Prochlorococcus marinus str. MIT 1214: one gene and its partner. Each later gene encodes a partner of the first gene's protein in a complex. Links are inferred from orthologs where the notes say so. Each region holds a gene or a part of one and is shown on either strand. Other genes may lie near its edges. The genes, in order: tig and rpsG.

Region 1 (7,457 bases):
TGGTGGCAGCACGTGATGAAGAAAATGTAATAGAGAGACTGGTTTCAAGACTTTTATCAATTGAATATCCAGAGGAGAAACTTTCTCTATGGATAATTGATGATGGAAGTCAAGATCGAACATCTGATTTATTACACAAATTACGTATAAGTTTCTCAAGAATCAATATTTTAAGTCGACCATTGATGAGTGGTGGTGGTAAATCAGGAGCTCTGAATTCTGTATTGAATAAAACTGATGGAGAATGGTTATTTATTCTTGACGCGGACGCACAACTACAGAGCAATGTATTACTTAGAGCAATAGCTCTTGCTTTGCATGGGGGATGGTCTGCTGTGCAGCTAAGAAAATCAGTTGTGAATTGTGAGTTGAGTCCAATTGCTTCATTTCAAGCAATGGAGATGGCAATGGATGCTGTTATTCAAAGGGGTAGACTTGCTTGTGGTGGTGTTTCGGAGTTAAGAGGTAATGGACAATTAATTAATAGAAAAGTTCTTGAATCTTGTGGAGGCTTTAATGAACAAACTATCACGGATGATTTAGATTTAAGTTTCCGGTTTTTATTAACCCGATCGCCAATAGTAATAATGTGGGATCCACCTATTCAAGAGGAAGCAGTTGAATCATTACCAGCTTTATTTCGACAAAGAAAAAGGTGGGCTGAGGGTGGTTTACAAAGGTTTTTTGATTACTGGCCCTTATTGATTTCAAAACGCTTATCAAACTTTAAGAAAATAGATTTATCTTGTTTTTTCTTGTTGCAATATGTTTTACCAGTTGTATCATTTATAGATTTTATTGTATCACTTATTTTAGTTGAGATGCCATTATATTGGCCAATATCTATAGTTGCATTCGGTATTTCTAGTTTAGCTTTTTGGAAAGGATGTTCTCAAAATAGTGAAGGTCCAAGAGTACCATCTCCTAATTTTATTAATATATTTGGAGCAACAATTTATCTTGCTCATTGGTTTATTGTTATTCCCTTTATAGTTTTGAAAATGTCATTATTTCGTAAGACTTTAATATGGGAAAAAACTGATCATGTTGGCTCATGATTAAGTTAATCTACTTATTCAAGATCGACAATTTCTCCATTAAAGAAGTCTGCAAATTGCTTAGCTTTTTGATCAATAGAGTTTGTATCTTTATTGATTATTTGTTCTACTTTCCTTTCTTTGATATGATTTTTTTCTAGCTCATTATCAGTTTTAAATTCATGTTTTTGTTTTATTTTTTGAGTGGGAGTTTCATCTTTTTTGTGATTGGATAAGTTTTCTTTGTGTTGTATTAAAATAACTTTAGTTGATGATCTTCTCGCTTTATAAAAAGCATCTTCAATAAGATTTTTTCGACTTTGAATCATATTTATCCATTTTTCTGAAATTGCTATTTCAGCAGAGTCAGAGTTCAAACTTATTAACTTAGCTTGTTGTGAAAGTAGCATTTTTGTTGAAGGAAGCTCTAACATTGCTATGACTTGTTTCCATATATCATCAAGATTCAAATTTTGACTTGTTTGAGACTCTTCTTCAGCAATTGTTCTTTTGATTTGTTTTATGTTGGTATTAGAATCTATATTTTTTAATAAATTATTTGAATTTTTTGGCTGAGAATCATCTGATATCTTTGTTTTTAAAAAGGACTTATTTATTCTGTTAATTTCTTTGGAATTGCTATTTGAAAGCATTCCAAGCAAATTAATTTCTAACCATAATTTTGGTTGATTACTGTGTCTTATATGGTTTTCTGATCCTTTTAATTGAGCTTGTAGACTGAGTATTTGATCAAGATTGATCGAAGTTGCTAAGTCTTTTAAACTTTTACTATTCTCTTGCGAAATATTACATAAATTTGTTGGCTGGTCGGTAATTTTTGTGACAACTAAGTCTCTTAATATAGATGCTATTCCATGTAATATTGCAATTGGCTCTTTTCCCTTATTAATTAGATTATTACAAATATTTAGAATAGAATTAGGATCTTTATTTAGTAAAGATTTAGCTAATATTATCAATTCTTCTTCTGGTACAGCCCCGATCAAATTAATGATATTTAATTGAGTTATAGGGGGAGGAAGTAAACTTACTTGATCAAGTAAACTTTCAGCATCTCTTAACCCTCCTTGAGAATGCTTTGCAATTAATGATATTGCCTCTTCGTTGATTGAAATTTCCTCTTTTTTAGCAATACTCATTAAATGCTTTTCTAAATCAGTTAAAGCGATTCTTCTGAAATCAAAGCGCATACATCTACTAAGAATTGTAGGCAAAACGCGTTGCGGATCTGTTGTCGCAAGGATAAAAACGACTTGCGCGGGAGGTTCTTCTAGGGTTTTTAGAAGTGCATTAAAGGCTGCAGTTGAAAGCATATGGCATTCATCGATGACATAAACTTTCCAGCGAGCTTTTGCTGGTGCAAATCTAGACCTTTCAATTAATTCACGAATATTCTCAACACCTGTATTAGAAGCGGCATCAATTTCAATTACATCTAATGCATTACCAGAGCTAATCCCCTTACATAATTCACATTTATTGCAAGGCATGGTTGTAGATTTTTCACTTTTTAAGCAATTTAAAGATTTTGCAAAAATTCTTGCACTTGATGTTTTACCTGTTCCTCGAGGCCCAGTAAATATATATGCAGGTGCAATTCGATCACTGATTAATGCTTGTTTTAATGTAGATGTAATTGGATCTTGTCCAACAAGCTCGTCAAAGTTGGTTGGACGATATTTATGATGTAATGGCTCATAAGTTTTTATCATTTTTAATTAAAATATCTATAAATTTAATCTTGATCTATTTGATCATATTCAAAATTGAAAATCATTCATCAAATATTTGACTAATTTAATTTTTGAAAATTTTACAATTAAATTTGAGAAAGGTATTCAAAAAGTTGATTCTATCTAAGCAGATTCCTTAACGATCCTTTTTTCATTAGATAAGAGTGGAACCACTTTGCCACCAGTAATTTCATCAACCATTTTTTTTGTTACGTTGAAATTTTTAATCTTAGTTTGAGATGGAAGGTTATACATTAGATCTAGCATGATTTCTTCAACAATTCCTCGCAAAGCTCTAGCTCCAGTTTTTCTTTTAAAAGCTTCTTGCGCAATTGCTTCAACAGCATCTTCATCAAATGAAAGCTCTACATTATCCATACTCAATAAGGTTCTAAATTGCTTTACTAAGGCATCTCTTGGTTCTGTAAGAATAGATTGAAGTGCTTTAGCATTCAATGGTTCTAAGATTGCACTTACAGGCATTCTTCCAATAAATTCGGGAATTAACCCGTATTTCACCAAATCGTCAGGCTCAAGATCATTAATTAAATCTGCACCAACACGATCTCGATTGGATTTGGTTCTTACCCTAGTTTCATTTGGTATGAAACCAATTGAATTTTTACCAAGTCTTCTTTGAACTACATCGTCTAAGCCAACGAATGCTCCACCACATATAAAGAGTATTTGGCTTGTATCAATTTGAATAGAATCACCATAAGGATGTTTCCTCCCTCCTTGAGGAGGCACGTTTGCAACAGTACCCTCGAGCATCTTTAGAAGAGCTTGCTGAACGCCTTCTCCCGAAACATCTCTAGTAATGGATGGGTTTTCACTTTTTCTAGCAATTTTGTCTATTTCATCTATGTAAATAATTCCTCTTTGTGCTAAAGCCACATCCATATCTGCTTTTTGTAGGAGACGTAAGAGAATGTTTTCTACATCCTCCCCAACATATCCTGCTTCAGTAAGAGTTGTTGCATCTGCGACAGCAAATGGAACGTCTAGCATTTCAGCTAATGTTTGGGCAAGTAATGTCTTTCCGCATCCAGTAGGGCCAATTAATAAAATATTAGATTTTTGTAATTTTGTGGCTGTTAAATCAGTTTCGCCAGCACCGTCCCCTTTCCATGCAAGTCTCTTGTAGTGGTTGTAGACAGCTACAGACAAGATTTTTTTTGCTGGTTCTTGCCCCACGACCTGATCATCTAAAAACTTTTTAATTTCAATGGGCTTTGGTATGGAAGCCAAAGTGGGGGCAGGTTTAGCTGTTGTTGTGGCAGGTTTAGCTTTACGAGTTTGTTCTTGTCCACTTCTTTGATGAGTTGGATTATCAATGAGTTCTTCATCTAAAATTTCGTTGCATAAGTCGATACATTCATCGCATATGTAAACTCCTGGACCAGCAATGAGTTTCCTCACCTGATCTTGGGCCTTGCCACAAAAGGAGCATTTAAGATGGGCCTCAAATTTTGCCATCGAGCTCTATAGAAAACAGGGTAGATAGACCGAGCATTAATTTTATTCAGTCTCAGTTAATAGGATCATTGAGGATTGATGCCTTGTCAGCTTTCCTTAATGATTCATATGGAGTTGAGATTGGAAACCACTTTGTCGATCAGGCCATATTCAACCGCTTCTTGGGGAGAAAGAAAGTGGTCTCGATCAGTGTCTTCTGAAATCTTTTCAATATCTTGCCCAGTATGCTCAGCTAAAAGTGAATTAAGAGTCTCTTTTAAATAAAGAATTTCTTTTGCTTGAATTTCAATTTCCACAGCTTGACCTTGAGCTCCACCAAGAGGTTGATGAATCATAATTCTTGAATTGGGCAATGCAAGTCGTTTACCTTTTGTTCCCCCAGACAGAAGAAAAGCTCCCATGCTTGCAGCAAGCCCGAAGCAAATTGTTATGACATCAGGACTAACTTGCTGCATGGTGTCATAGATAGCTAGCCCCGCAGTTACAGATCCTCCAGGAGAGTTAATGTACAATTGAATATCTTTTTCTGGATCATCAGCTTCTAAAAAAAGCATTTGTGCCACTAATGCATCAGCAACTTGATCATTTACATCGGTTCCTAGAAAGATGATTCTTTCACGAAGTAATCGGGAGTAAATATCAAATGCCCGATCACCCTGACCTGATTGTTCGATTACAGTTGGCAAAACTCCTGGCCCTGAAGATAGATAGGAGTTATTCCATAAACTATTAATGGGGTGATTTTGTCTTGCTTCAATCAACTTGAACTTTAGATAGCTAATAATTCTAATCTATGTGTAGAAACTAGGATTTGGGTGTTTTAGAACTTTTCTTTTCTGTTTTTGTTGTTGTTGTTGTCTTTTTAGAACTTTTCTCCTTGCTTTGATCCTTAGTTTTTTTCGGGGCTTTTTCTACAACCGTATTATTTTCTTCCAGCCAAACAAATAATTTATCTTGCAATAATTCATCAGTAATAACTTCTTTGAGACGATTTTCATCGATATTTTTTTCGTTTGAAAGTTTTATATCAGCTTCTACTTCTTTGAGTTTTGAATTAATTTCTTTTTGTGAAACCTCAATTTTTTCCGACTTGGCCAAAGCATTTAAAGCAAGTTTTTGACGAAGCTTTTTCTCTGCTTCTCCTTTTGAAGACTCCATTAGCGATTTCACAAGCTCTGGAGTAAACATTGATTTCACATCAATGCCTTGCTGAGCAAAATTTTGAGCTGTTTGTTCAACAATGATTCGAACTTCTTGGTCAATAAGACTTTTTGGAAGTTCAACTTCCAGCTCATTGACCAAAGCGGCAAGAAGGGAGTCTTGGCGATTTTTTGCTTGTTTTCTATCAGTATCTTCTTTAAGCCTCTTCTCCAGATCCGCTCGTAAGTCAGTCATATTTTCTTTATCACTTGCTTGCTTGGCAAATTCGTCATTTAGTTCAGGTAATTCTTTGATTTTTAAATCTTCAAGACTGACTTTGAATTCAGCTTTTCTCCCTTTTGCATCTTCTTGATGATAATCCTTGGGAAATTCACAATTTAATGTTTTTTTATCACTAATGTTCATTCCAATCACACCCTCAATGAATCCAGGTATCATTCGGCCTTCTTCAAGTTCTATTTCTATTGAATCCGCGCTTCCTCCTTCAATTTCGCTTCCATCATCTGAGAAATTTCCTTTAAAGCTTAATAGGGCAATATCTCCTTTTTTTGCGGCACGATTAGTAACAGGGACCTTAGTTGCTAATTGAGTTCGGGATTGCTCAATAAGTTCATCTACTTTCTTGGGGTCAAAGCTTAAATTCTCTACTTCAGCAGTTAGACCTGAAGATTTTTTTAAAGTTGGGATTGGGGCAATATCAGTTTCAAGTTTTAATTTAAGAGATTTTTCAGGGTTGAAATTCTCCAAAATAGTTTCAAAGCCATCCTCGAGTTCTGGCTCACACAAGGGTTCAATTCCTTCCTGATCTAATGTTTGTGTCCAAACTTTTTGCAACAGTGATTCTAATGCAGAGGCTTGTATCCTTTTGACTCCAAGTTGCTGCACTACTACTGCTTTTGGGACTTTGCCTTTGCGAAAACCTGGGATTGAGATAGATCTGCTGAGTTTGCTTAAAGCTTCGTCATAACTATTTTTACATCGATCTGCGGGCACCTCTACCTCTACAGCAATTCTGCTATTAGGTTTCGAACTGGTTTTTACTTTTAATTTGGCAGCACTCATTGAAACGGAATTCTCAAATTTGGTTAGCGTAAGAAAGCGTTAATTCACTTCCAAAGCTATTGTGGCCTAAAAAGCATCGAAAAATTTGTTATTTGTTGATTTTTCCAATAAGAAAAAATTTTTTGTTAAACCTTTTAATTTTCTTCATCAAGTTTGAACCCACATTCTCTTCTCCCAAATAGACCTCTTACAGTTGCGATTCTAGGATCGAGTGGAGCTGTAGGTAAGGAATTATTGGCTTTACTTGAAGAGAGATCTTTTCCTATTAAAAAATTAGTTTTACTAGCCTCTCATCGATCCGCAGGGGAGATTCAGACTTTTTGTGGAAATGAGTTGAAAGTTGAAGAGACAACTAAAGACAGCTTTAAAAATGTAGATTTAATTTTAGCTTCAGCTGGTAGTTCAATATCTCGGAAGTGGAAAGATTCAATTCATAATTCTGGAGCTTTAATGATTGATAACTCAAGTGCATTTCGAATGGACGAGAATGTTCCTTTGGTTGTTCCTGAAGTCAATCCTGCCGATGCAAGTAAACACAAAGGTTTAATTTCTAATCCTAATTGCACGACTATTTTATTAGCGTTGGTTCTATCTCCATTGACCAGACATATTCCTATTAAAAGGATAGTTGTCTCAACCTATCAATCCGCCAGTGGTGCAGGTGCCATGGCAATGGAAGAATTAGAAAAATTAAGCAAAGAAGTTTTAGAGGGAAAAACTCCAAACAGTAAAGTTCTTCCTTACTCCTTGGCATTTAATCTTTTTTTGCATAATTCACCTTTGCAATCGAATAATTATTGCGAGGAAGAAATGAAAATGGTTAATGAAACCCGAAAGATTCTAGGAGATCCAGAACTTTCTTTGACCGCAACATGTGTCAGAGTTCCTGTTTTTAGGGCCCATTCTGAAGCAGTAAATATTGAATTTACAAAGCCATTCCCAGTCAAAGAAGCATATGAAATTT
Region 2 (12,347 bases), 190 kb from region 1 along the record:
TCTATTTGAAATCCTTTGTTTTAATCTAAAAAGTAAAGCCTCAAGATTAATTTCTTTATCCTCAATATCAACTATCCATTGTGTAATAAATGGTTCATTTTCTCTTGCAAGTTTGCCTAAAACTTCTTCATGAACAGGAACATCTCTCCACCCTTTGGAAGTTAACCCTAAAGACTCAGCTTCCCTCTCACATATCTTCTTCGCTATTTCTCTATTATTTGGATCTTTAGGCATGAAAATCATACCTATCCCTGATCGTTGGGGATCGCATTGTTTAGCCGTGGCCCAAACTTGCTTTAAATATGACCATGGAATTTCACATAAAATCCCTGCACCATCACCCGAGTCGCCATCTCCGCCGCAACCACCTCTGTGCTCCATACAGCTGAGACCACGGACTGCCTGAGATAAGACCCAATGATTTTGTTTGCCTTCAACGCTAGCTATGAAGCCAACACCACAAGAATCTTTTTCCCCAGAAAAGGCATCAGGATAGGTGCTATCGCAATAGGGCCAATTTGATCTTGATGTTCGTTGGTGCATGTTTTTAACTTACTATTTTTTCTTTTCTTACAAAAGTGCTATCGGTAAGCTTGAAAAAGCTGATTAGAATAATTTGATAGATCCTAGGGTTACATCTTAAACATCTTTGTCTACTAAGAAGTTTTTTATTCAATACTTTCTTGAAAATATTTTGTACTTATGCTTAAACCTGAATAAAAATAAAATATTAATTGAAAAAAACTATGAATTTGGGTGGTTGACCAAGTAATCTGAAGAATTGTTGAATCTGGTCGAACCTAGACCAAATATTAAATTAATGCCAACCATTCAACAGTTGATAAGAACAGAGCGAAAGACTCTTAAAACAAAGACAAAATCTCCTGCTTTGCGAGGTTGTCCAGAAAGGCGAGGAGTATGTACAAGGGTTTATACCTCAACTCCCAAAAAACCTAACTCGGCTCTTAGGAAAGTAGCTCGTGTCAGATTAACCTCAGGTTTTGAGGTAACTGCTTACATTGGTGGTATTGGTCACAATCTTCAGGAACACTCTGTCGTTTTGCTCAGAGGTGGCAGAGTTAAAGATCTACCAGGAGTTAGATATCACATAGTCAGAGGAACTCTTGATACTGCTGGCGTTAAAGACCGTAGACAGTCAAGATCAAAATATGGAGCTAAATCTCCTAAAGAATAAAAAATTATTTTGATTTATTGAATTTCCCCCATACATTTTTATTTCATGTCAAGAAGAAACGCAGCTGAAAAAAGACCTGTTCTCCCTGATCCTCAGTTCAATAATCGATTGGCAAGTATGATGGTCCATCGATTGATGAAGCACGGGAAGAAATCAACAGCTCAAAAAATTCTTTCCGATGCCTTTGGGTTGATTAACGAACGAACTGGTTCAGACCCCATTGAATTATTTGAAACAGCAGTGAAAAATGTCACACCTCTTGTTGAAGTTAGAGCTAGAAGAGTTGGTGGAGCTACATATCAGGTTCCAATGGAAGTCCGTCAAGAAAGAGGGACAGCAATGGCACTCAGGTGGTTGGTAAATTTCTCAAGATCAAGAAATGGAAGAAGCATGGCTCAAAAACTTGCTGGGGAGCTTATGGATGCAGCTAATGAAGCTGGAAATGCAGTGAGGAAGAGGGAAGAGACCCATAAGATGGCCGAAGCAAATAAAGCTTTTGCTCATTATCGCTATTGATTTAGGTCAAATTTTTCTATTTAAATTCTCAAAATATTTCTTTTTTAGCATGCTTAGTTGTAGAGTCCATGCGCATTTTAAAGCCCTTTAGTCGGAGTATTTTCTGTGGCACGCGCCTTTCCTTTAGAACGAATTAGAAATATCGGGATTGCTGCACATATTGATGCTGGTAAAACCACTTGTACTGAAAGAATTCTTTTCTATTCAGGTGTTGTTCACAAAATGGGAGAGGTCCATGATGGTGCCGCAGTCACCGATTGGATGGCCCAAGAAAGAGAAAGAGGAATTACCATTACAGCTGCGGCAATTTCGACTACATGGGACGATCACCGTATAAATATCATTGATACCCCTGGACACGTTGACTTCACTATTGAAGTTGAGCGCTCGATGAGGGTTCTTGACGGTGTAATAGCTGTCTTTTGCGCGGTGGGTGGAGTACAGCCTCAATCTGAAACAGTTTGGCGTCAAGCCGATAGGTATTCAGTCCCAAGAATGGTATTTGTCAATAAAATGGATAGAACTGGAGCAGATTTCCTTAAAGTACATGGCCAAATTAAAGATAGATTAAAAGCTAATGCAGTTCCAATTCAGTTACCTATTGGAGCCGAAAATGACTTGAAGGGCATCATTGATCTAGTAGAAAATAAGGCATATATCTATAAAGATGATCTTGGCAAAGATATTGAGCAGACTGATGTTCCATCAGATATGGTTGATTTAGTCTCTGACTGGCGAGCCAAATTAATGGAGTCAATAGCAGAAACTGAGGAAGAATTGCTTGAAGCTTTTCTAGAAAATGGTGAGTTAACAATTGAACAACTCAAAACTGGAATTAGGGAAGGTGTTCTTAAGCATGGTTTGGTTCCAATGTTATGTGGTTCAGCTTTTAAAAATAAAGGGGTTCAATTATTGCTGGATGCAGTAGTTAATTATCTCCCTGCACCTGTTGATGTCCCTCCTATACAGGGTTTGCTTCCTAATGGGAAAGAAGCTGTTAGACCTTCCGATGATAGCGCTCCATTTAGCGCGCTTGCATTCAAGGTAATGGCTGATCCATATGGCAAATTGACTTTTGTTCGTATGTATTCCGGTGTCCTTGAAAAAGGAAGTTATGTTCTTAACTCAACTAAGGATGCAAAAGAGAGAATATCTAGGTTGATCATTTTAAAAGCTGATGATCGTGAGGAAGTCGATGAATTAAGAGCTGGGGATCTTGGGGCTGTGCTTGGTCTGAAAAATACAACAACTGGAGATACTTTATGTGCTTCCGAAGAGGCAATTGTTCTCGAAACTCTTTATATCCCTGAGCCAGTTATTTCAGTTGCGGTAGAACCCAAGACAAAGAGTGATATGGAAAAGCTAGGGAAAGCGCTGACATCTCTCTCTGAGGAGGATCCAACGTTCAGAGTCAGTACCGATCAAGAGACAAATCAAACTGTCATTGCAGGAATGGGTGAACTTCACCTAGAGATTTTGGTGGATCGTATGTTGAGAGAATTTAAGGTAGAGGCAAATATTGGAGCACCTCAAGTTTCTTATAGAGAAACAATTAGAGCCAGCTCCTCAGGTGAAGGAAAATTTGCAAGACAAACAGGAGGTAAAGGGCAGTATGGTCATGTTGTTATTGAAGTTGAGCCAGGTGATCCAGGGACTGGTTTCGAGTTCGTAAATAAAATCGTAGGTGGTTCTGTTCCAAAAGAATATATAAAACCTGCTGAATCAGGAATGAAAGAAACGTGTGAGTCTGGTGTGATTGCTGGCTATCCTTTAATTGATGTAAAAGTTACATTGGTTGATGGCTCTTATCATGATGTTGACTCATCAGAGATGGCTTTCAAAATTGCTGGCTCAATGGCTTTCAAAGATGGAATCAAGAAGTGCAATCCTGTCCTTCTAGAACCTATGATGAAAGTTGAGGTAGAAGTGCCTGAGGACTTCCTAGGCTCTATAATTGGAGATCTGTCCTCTAGACGAGGTCAGGTTGAAGGTCAATCCATCGATGATGGACAATCCAAAGTCCAGGCAAAAGTGCCATTAGCCGAAATGTTTGGCTATGCCACTCAACTCCGATCAATGACTCAAGGTCGGGGTATTTTCTCAATGGAGTTCAGCACCTACGAGGAAGTCCCTCGTAATGTTGCTGAAGCAATTATCTCCAAGAATCAGGGCAATTCCTGATCTCTAAAATTTACTAACCAACCCCCGATTCTTTAAAAAAAATGGCTCGCGAGAAGTTTGAGAGGAACAAACCTCACGTCAACATAGGTACTATTGGCCACGTTGACCATGGCAAAACAACACTTACTGCTGCAATCACAAAGGTTTTAGCCAAAAAAGGTCAAGCCGAAGCGCAAGATTACGCTGAAATTGATGGAGCTCCAGAAGAGCGTGAACGCGGGATCACAATCAACACTGCTCACGTTGAATATGAAACTGATGGTAGGCATTATGCTCATGTTGATTGCCCAGGTCACGCTGATTATGTAAAAAACATGATCACAGGTGCTGCTCAGATGGATGGTGCAATTCTTGTTGTAGCAGCTACAGATGGAGCAATGGCACAAACAAAAGAGCATATTCTTTTGGCCAAGCAGGTTGGTGTACCTGCATTGGTTGTTGCACTAAACAAATGTGACATGGTCGATGATGAAGAAATGATCGAACTTGTAGAAATGGAGATACGTGAACTTCTCACAAGTTATGACTTCCCTGGCGATGACATCCCTGTTGTTCAAGTTTCAGGATTAAAAGCTATTGAAGGAGAAGCAGATTGGGAGACAAAAATAGATGAATTGATGACTGCTGTTGATTCTTCCATTCCAGAACCAGAACGTGAAATTGATAAGCCTTTCTTAATGGCTGTAGAAGACGTGTTCTCAATTACTGGTCGTGGAACAGTTGCTACTGGACGAATTGAAAGAGGAAAAGTAACAGTCGGAGAGGAGGTCGAAATTGTAGGAATTAGAGATACAAGACTTACAACTGTTACCGGTGTCGAGATGTTTAGAAAACTTCTTGATGAAGGTATGGCTGGAGACAACGTTGGACTTCTATTACGAGGTATCCAGAAGGAAGATATTGAAAGAGGAATGGTTCTTGTTAAAAAAGGATCTATTACTCCTCACACTAAATTTGAAGGTGAGGTTTATGTATTGAAAAAAGAAGAGGGTGGTCGTCATACCCCTTTCTTTGCTGGATATCGTCCTCAGTTTTACATTCGTACTACTGATGTAACAGGTCAAATTACTGCATTCACATCTGATGATGGCAGTAACGTTGAAATGGTTATGCCCGGTGACAGAATAAAAATGACTGGAGAATTAATAGCTCCTGTTGCTATTGAGCAAGGAATGAGATTCGCAATTCGCGAGGGTGGACGTACCATTGGAGCTGGAGTAGTTTCCAAAATTATTGAGTAATGATTAAGAGGATGACTTGTAATTTATTCAGGTCATCCTTTAAATTAAATAAACAAATGAGCTAATTGGTTCATTTTTAAAAGAACCTAGAAAACCTAATTACCTTTTGGTAATACCATTATGTCAACTGCAATTGCACAGCAAAAAATACGCATACGCCTAAAGGCTTTTGATAGGAGAATGCTTGATTTGTCTTGCGAGAAGATTATTGAGACTGCAGACACTACAGCAGCTTCAGCAATAGGGCCTATTCCTCTTCCAACAAAGAGAAAAATTTATTGTGTTCTTCGTTCGCCTCATGTTGATAAAGATTCAAGAGAGCATTTTGAAACAAGAACACATAGACGAATTATCGATATTTACAGCCCTTCAGCAAAGACTATAGATGCTTTAATGAAGTTAGATCTTCCTAGTGGAGTTGATATAGAAGTTAAGCTCTAGAGCTTTTTCTCTCAAACCAGAGATTGATTACCTAGGATAGATTTAATTAGGAAAACCCATTTGAGCGAACTTTCAGTTAGGGAGTTACCACTTTTCCCATTGCCTGAGGTTGTGCTTTTTCCTCAGGAGTACTTGCCACTTCATATTTTTGAGACGCGTTACAGGGTGATGCTTCAGTCTGTATTGAAATCCGATAGCCGTTTTGGAGTTGTTAGATGGGATCCAATAGCAAAAAAAATGGCAGATGTTGGTTGTTGTGCTGAGATCATCAAGCATCAAACCTCACAAGATGGTAGAAGCAATATTGTTACTATTGGACAGCAAAGATTTAGAATTCTAGAAATTATTAGCGAAACTCCTTTTATTAACGCTTTAGTTAGTTGGGTTGATGATGATAAAATATCAGATCAAAAAAAACTAATAGAACTAAAGGACTCCGTTGCTATTGCTCTCAGGGATGTAGTTTCGCTGACTTCGAAATTAACTGAATCTGAGAAGGAACTCCCTGATTCTTTGCCTGATATCCCCAGAGAATTGTCTTTTTGGATAGCTGCTCATCTTGGAGGCCCAGTAGCGAGTGAACAGCAAAATTTATTAGAATTAACAAATACCGCGCAACGTTTAGAGAGAGAATACGAACTTCTTGATCACACAAGAAGACAACTTGCTGCAAGAACTGCTTTAAAAGATACTTTTTCAAATGCTGATCAAGCCAATAATTAATCATGCAATGGATATTAATTTTTTTATTTAGTGCTTTTTTGCTACTCACCTTAAGTACTCAATGGCTCAAGAAAAGTCGTAGATATGATTCTGTTAGCAGTGTTGCATCGTCATATGATTCATGGACTAATGATCGATTATTAGAAAATCTCTGGGGCGAACATATTCATCTTGGCTTTTACGAAAAACGAAGAATAAAAAAAGACTTTAGGAAAGCTAAGGTTGATTTTGTTCATGAATTAGTTCGTTGGAGCGGTTTGCATAAATTACCAAAAGGCTCAAGGGTTTTAGATGTAGGATGTGGAATTGGCGGAAGTTCAAGAATATTATCTAACCACTATGGATTTGATGTTATTGGTATTTCCATAAGTCAAGAACAAATTAAAAGAGCAAATGAATTAACAGATAATAAGGATTTTTGTCGTTTTGAGGTAATGAATGCACTTGACTTAAAGTTTGACAAAGGTAGCTTTGACGGCGTTTGGAGCGTTGAAGCTGGTCCTCACATGCTTGATAAGCAAACCTTTGCAGATGAGATGCTCAGGGTTCTTAGGCCGGGGGGTGTTTTGGCAATTGCAGATTGGAATCAAAGAGATTCAAAAAAGCATCCTTTAAATTCATTTGAAAAGTTCATTATGAATCAATTATTAATTCAATGGACCCACCCTGAATTTTCAAGTATTGAAGGATTTAAAAACAATTTATTAAATAGTCCTTATTGTGGATGTTCTGTTGAGTCTTCTAATTGGACAAAATACACAATTCAATCTTGGAATGAATCTATATATGAAGGTTTTAGAAGACCTTCATCCATATTAAAATTAGGGCTCAGATCAATCCTGAAAGCATTTAGAGAAATTCCAACGATACTGATGATGAGATGGGCTTTTTCAACAGGTTTGATGAAATTTGGAGTGTTCAAATCAAGAGGATAAATTACTCACCTTCTGATCCGAAATAACATCCAAAATTAATTATTTGATTGCAAAGTGGAGATAACTCCTCAGTAATTCTCCCAAAGTCTTTTTTATTAGAATGATTTAAATCAAGATCTATGAAAAAAACATACTCGCCTAATTCTCTTTTAGAGGGACGAGATTCAATTCTACTCATATTCAGGCCAAGATTTGCGATACAATTCAACGCCTTTAGTAATGCACCTGGACTATTTGACTTAAGAGAAAAAGCCATACTTGCTTTGTTGCCATCTACTTTTATGTTCTTCTTACTCAGAAGAACGAACCTAGTGCAATTACCTTCGATATCATTAATTGGATAAGCCAGAACATTTAGTTCTTCATTTGCATCTTTGGATCCTATCGCGGCTCTAAATGAGCTACCTTTAACCATTCTTATCGCCTCTGCCGTGGAATTGGTTGGTAGATGAACTGCATTTGGAATATTGTCGTTTAACCACTGGCTGCATTGAGCAATTGCCTGAGGATGGGAAAGTACCTCTGAAATAGTTGATATTGATCCGCTGCTCATTAAGGAGTGCTTGATAGGAAGTACTAGTGCTCTGTGAATAAATAGATTTTCATGTCTCCATAGAGAATCTAATGTTGTTGTAACGCCACCTTCTACTGAATTTTCAATTGGTACTACGGCTGCTTCACAAAGATTGTTTGCAAGATTATCAACCACAGACCTTAAGCCTTTGTATGGCGAGAACTGTGGGGATTCAAGCCTTTCTAAGGCTGCTAGCGCTTTTGCTGCCTTCTCTGCGTATGTTCCTTTAGGTCCAAGGTAGGCCACTCGAGTTGACATTAGATAAAAAAAATGGGGTAAATGCCGATAAGATCAAGCTGAACAAGTTTTTGATAATGTCTCTTGCCTTTAAAGCACGACAAAAAATTGATCTAGTTGTTCAAGATAATGAGGAGCAACTACCTGATTATCTCTTACAACAGGAAAGAGTTGTAGGAGCAATGCTTGATCCTAAGAAATTGACTCCTTTGGGGCCAGGTAGCTTTAGATACGAAGTCACAAGTTTTCAGGTTTTTCAACTGCAAATAAATCCAGTCGTATCAATAGGTGTAGAAAATACTGATAGGAAAATCAGAATGTTTGTTACCGAAAGTCACTTGGATGGCTTGGGATTAGTTGATGATTTCGATTTAACTTTAGATGCAATTCTGGAAGCAAAACCATCAGGCCTTGGAGGTGAAGCGCTTTTAGGTGTGACAGTCAGTCAACCTCAGCTATTGAGATTAATTCCTCCCAAAATGCTCGAGTCAACTGGGCAAACAATATTAAATGGAATTTTGTTAGGAATAAAGGCTAGGGTAGAGAAGCAGTTAATTGTTGACTTTAATAATTGGTGTAAAGAAAATTAGTTACAAAATTAATGTCTATCTATTTTCAATTTGGAGAGAAAACTTTTTCGGTGGAGTTTTGTTGCACCTTCTTTAATTAAGTTTTTTCTATGTATTTCAGTTCCATACCCTTTGTTTTTTTCAAGTCCATAAAGACTGTATTTGCGGGCTAGTCGTTTAATTAATTCATCTCGGGCTTCTTTAGCTAGAACACTGGCAGCCGCAATTGATGCGAAATGACTTTCACCTCGAATCTGTGTTTTTTGCTTCCCTGGCCACAGGCGAATGGGTAACATTCCATCCACAAGAATTAATTCTGGTGGGGATAGAAATTTTTCTAATGCTCTAAGCATCGCTTTTTCAGTAGCCTCTCGAATACCGATACTGTCAATTTCTCTTGCTGAGGCCTGACCTATCGACCAAGCTAATGAGTTTTTTTTTATTAAAGGAACCAAGTTATGTCTTTGTCGGGGGCTTAATTTTTTACTGTCTTGTAAGCCTTGATTTAAGAGATTTTCTTCGTGCGCTTTGCTTAATATTACCGCTCCTGCGAAAACAGGACCAAATAAACAACCTTTCCCTACCTCATCAACTCCTGCAGTCAGTGATTTCTTATCTTTCATGTTTAAGAAGAAGCTGAAGATCTCCTTCTTTTTCGTCTTGGATCCTCATTGACCTCTTGTGATTCCGTGGAAATTAATTCATTGTTATCATTTACTGAAAGATTATCAGCACCAATTAATTCATTAGTATGTTGATCTAACTCTATATTGATTTTCTCTTCTTCTTTAGAATTAGTTGATTTTTGTTGACTAGAGCTATCTGTCTTGAGACGAATAAGATCCTTATTATTTTTTTGACGCTTGACATTGGAATTATTAAATGTGCTTTGTTCAGTTTTCTCAAGTATGTTATTTTTTTCTTCTACTCCTGTCTCTTCCCCAGGTCTAATAATGTTAACAGTATAGTTTTCAGATATTGGGGTCTGTTCTAAAAGAAGGATAGGATCTAAACCCATCAAACTATAAACTAGCTCTTCATTGCTATTCATCTTTATATTTAGGATAGTATTCTCTTTCTTTTTATTATTGTCTAAACTAATATCGTCTCTAATTATATCTGAGGATGTAGGCATTAAAGTATTAGTTGCTTGTTTATGATCTTCATTTATTAAGTTTGTTTCTATCTCTTTCCCTTTATTAATACGCTTCTTTTTGGTATTATTTTCTTGTATAGATTGTAAATCTTCACCTGCGATTGAAGATGAATTTATGACACCAGCTTCTGGCGAGCTTGTTAAATTAATATCTTGAATAGTAATGTTTTGAATACGACCATCTACTTGGGAGTTGGGAGAAGTTTTCCCAAATAATTCATATATATTTTGACCTTGTCTTTTTCTTGTAAGCTCAACAAGTCCAAGTTCTGTAAGTGAAGCTATTTGTGGCCGCGCTGAGTCTCCATTAATAGCAGATGTGAAATGTTCTAATAATTGAAGTTGGTCTCTTTTTGTATCCATATCTATAAAATCAATGATGATTACTCCACCTATATTCCTTAATTTTAATTGTCTTGCTATCTCAATAGCTGCTTCACAATTAGTCCATAAAACTGTTTCTCTGGAATTCGCAGATCGTGTAAACGAGCCTGAGTTGACATCAATAACTGTCAATGCTTCTGTTGGCTCTATTATTATATATCCACCAGAGGGAAGATCTACTCTGGGCTTTAATGCTTCATTAATTGAAGATATGACTCTATATTTTTCTAAGATATTTTTAGAATCGCAATGTAATTCTATTGCTAGTTCTTTACTATCTTTGCCAATAAAACTTTTAACACGATCAATCGCTTCCGTATTATCTACAACAATCTGAGTAACGTTTTGACCTGTATGATCTCTCAGAATTCTATGAATAAAGTCTTCATCTCTATTTAAGAGAATTGGCGGACTACAACTCTCAGATGCTTGTTGAATAAGCTCCCATTGTTTGAGAAGATTTTCAAGATCATCAATTAAAAATTCTTCAGAAATATCCTCTGCTTCTGTTCTGATTAAAAGACCAGTACTTGGGGGCTTGACTAGTACTCCTAATGCTCTAAGACGATTTCTTTCACTTTCTTTGTTTATTCTTCTCGAAATATTTACACCTTGTCCATAAGGTTGGAGTACTAAATATCTACCAGGAAGAGCTATATTTCCAGTTAATCTTGGTCCTTTTGACCCAGTGGGCTCTTTCATTACTTGAACCAATACCTTTTGCCTTGGTTCGAGTAACTCTGTTATTCCTGCAGTTGTGTTTTTTAATCTAAGGGGACCTAAATCATTGACATGAATAAAACCATTTTTTTCACTTTCTCCAATATTGACAAAAGCAGCATCAATCCCTGGAAGAACATTTTCAACGGTTCCTAAGAAAATATCTCCGATTTGGTAGCTACCTTGAGCTACGATTAATTCATCTATTCTTTCATCCGTGAGCAGAGCGGCAATCCGCAAATGCTCAGCAATAATAATTTGCTGGGGCATATAAGATTTTGAGCTTTTTAAGCTATTAAAAATTGATTAGCAGAAAAACTGCAAATAGAATTGTTGGAAATTTTTAACGCCTAACAAACTTAAAGAGATTTTTGAATACTGTTCGGTGTGGGAATTAATTATAATTCGGTTGAAGTCGCTGGAGTTGCCAACGTTTAATCTAGGTGTCCCTTTAAGAAAAACTGACGTTAATTGAGAACCTTAGGGGCTTAAACCCTTTTCATAGATCTCAAAAATAATACTAACACAGGATCACTTTTAATTTAATTTAATTGCTTTAAGTTCTAGCCCCTGTTAAAAAATTAGTTTTTAAATCTGGAATCATCTTTGTTTCAAGATTTGAAGGCGTTTCAGGGATTATCCTGAACTTAAATTTAATGTTGGCGATTTTCAAGTGGTACAAGTTAATGCTAATTACCTGAAATTAAAAGCAGGCTATCTTTTTCCAGAAATTTCTAGAAGAATTAAAGATTTTAGCACTAAGAATCCTAATGCTGATTTGATCCGCCTAGGAATTGGTGATGTTACTGAACCTCTGCCTTTAGCTTGTCGTGAAGCCATGAAAGCGGCCATTGAGGAGATGGGAACTCGAGATGGCTTTAGGGGCTATGGCCCAGAACAGGGGTATCAGTGGCTGCGAGAAAGCATTGCTGAAAATGATTATGTTTCTCGTGGTTGTGAAATATCAGCGGAAGAAATCTTTGTTTCAGATGGCTCCAAATGCGATAGCAGTAATATTTTAGATATTCTTGGGAAGGAAAATAAGATAGCTGTAACTGATCCTGTATATCCTGTATATGTCGACACGAATGTGATGACAGGTAGGACAGGAGAATCTAACTTTGCAGGGGAATATAAAGGTTTAAGTTATATTCCAATTAATTCAGAGAATGGATTTGAGGCGCCAATTCCAGAAGATAGATTTGATTTAATTTATCTGTGCTTTCCTAATAATCCCACTGGTGCAGTAGCAACTAGAGATCAATTAGTTTCTTGGGTGAAATATGCAAAAGAAAATAATTCTTTGATTCTTTTTGATGCTGCTTATGAAGCTTTCATCAAAGATGACTCGATCCCTCATTCGATTTTTGAAATTGAGGGATCTAGAGATTGTGCAATTGAGTTTCGATCTTTTTCAAAAAATGCCGGCTTCACTGGCACAAGATGTGCTTTTACAGTTATTCCCAAATCTTTAA

What was found.
Region 2: the proteins of tig (region 1) and rpsG are in contact, whole or in part, in a crystal structure (PDB 3GTY), measured with the Thermotoga maritima proteins. The link is inferred for Prochlorococcus marinus str. MIT 1214 from one-to-one orthologs. Residues at the interface, in WP_004081061.1 of Thermotoga maritima: Glu122, Val124, Val129, Leu130, Tyr133, Glu188, Gly259, Ile262, Tyr263, Glu266, Ser270, Glu273, Gln274, Glu277, Arg308, Gln311, Ile312, Ser315, Tyr316, Glu325, Arg329, Arg336, Leu363, Phe366, Trp367, Arg373, Leu377, Arg381, Leu384, Glu387; in WP_004081843.1 of Thermotoga maritima: Lys34, Lys52, Lys55, Glu59, Arg62, Gln63, Glu66, Asn67, Lys69, Val71, Arg95, Ala109, Lys110, Lys111, Gly112, Arg113, Pro114, Glu117, Glu121, Ile124, Ala125, Tyr127, Asn128, Asn129, Thr130, Gly131, Lys135, Asp139, Arg142, Met143.

The regions. Positions count from the first base shown.
Region 1 is NZ_CP114777.1:1,251,519-1,258,975, reverse strand. The notes cover bases 4,285-7,216. They hold tig (trigger factor), read right to left. Parts: upstream 6,494-7,216; coding sequence 5,075-6,493; downstream 4,285-5,074. Other genes in these bases: O5639_RS07105 (aspartate-semialdehyde dehydrogenase), read left to right, coding at 6,647-7,216; clpP (ATP-dependent Clp endopeptidase proteolytic subunit ClpP), read right to left, coding at 4,375-5,031. Outside these bases: O5639_RS07130 (glycosyltransferase), read left to right, coding at 1-1,058; O5639_RS07125 (DNA polymerase III subunit gamma/tau), read right to left, coding at 1,073-2,770; ATP-dependent protease ATP-binding subunit ClpX, read right to left, coding at 2,915-4,270; more of O5639_RS07105, read left to right, coding at 7,217-7,457. UniProt on the Bacillus subtilis protein: Involved in protein export. Acts as a chaperone by maintaining the newly synthesized protein in an open conformation. Functions as a peptidyl-prolyl cis-trans isomerase.
Region 2 is NZ_CP114777.1:1,054,261-1,066,607, reverse strand. The notes cover bases 1-2,975. They hold rpsG (30S ribosomal protein S7), read left to right. Parts: upstream 1-1,240; coding sequence 1,241-1,711; downstream 1,712-2,975. Other genes in these bases: fusA (elongation factor G), read left to right, coding at 1,817-2,975; rpsL (30S ribosomal protein S12), read left to right, coding at 821-1,195; gltB (glutamate synthase large subunit), read right to left, coding at 1-543. In the rest of the region: more of fusA, read left to right, coding at 2,976-3,892; tuf (elongation factor Tu), read left to right, coding at 3,934-5,133; rpsJ (30S ribosomal protein S10), read left to right, coding at 5,254-5,574; O5639_RS06155 (LON peptidase substrate-binding domain-containing protein), read left to right, coding at 5,635-6,297; O5639_RS06150 (methyltransferase domain-containing protein), read left to right, coding at 6,300-7,232; pheA (prephenate dehydratase), read right to left, coding at 7,234-8,064; O5639_RS06140 (DUF1997 domain-containing protein), read left to right, coding at 8,121-8,633; O5639_RS06135 (ribonuclease HII), read right to left, coding at 8,642-9,235; O5639_RS06130 (Rne/Rng family ribonuclease), read right to left, coding at 9,238-11,142; O5639_RS06125 (LL-diaminopimelate aminotransferase), read left to right, coding at 11,546-12,347.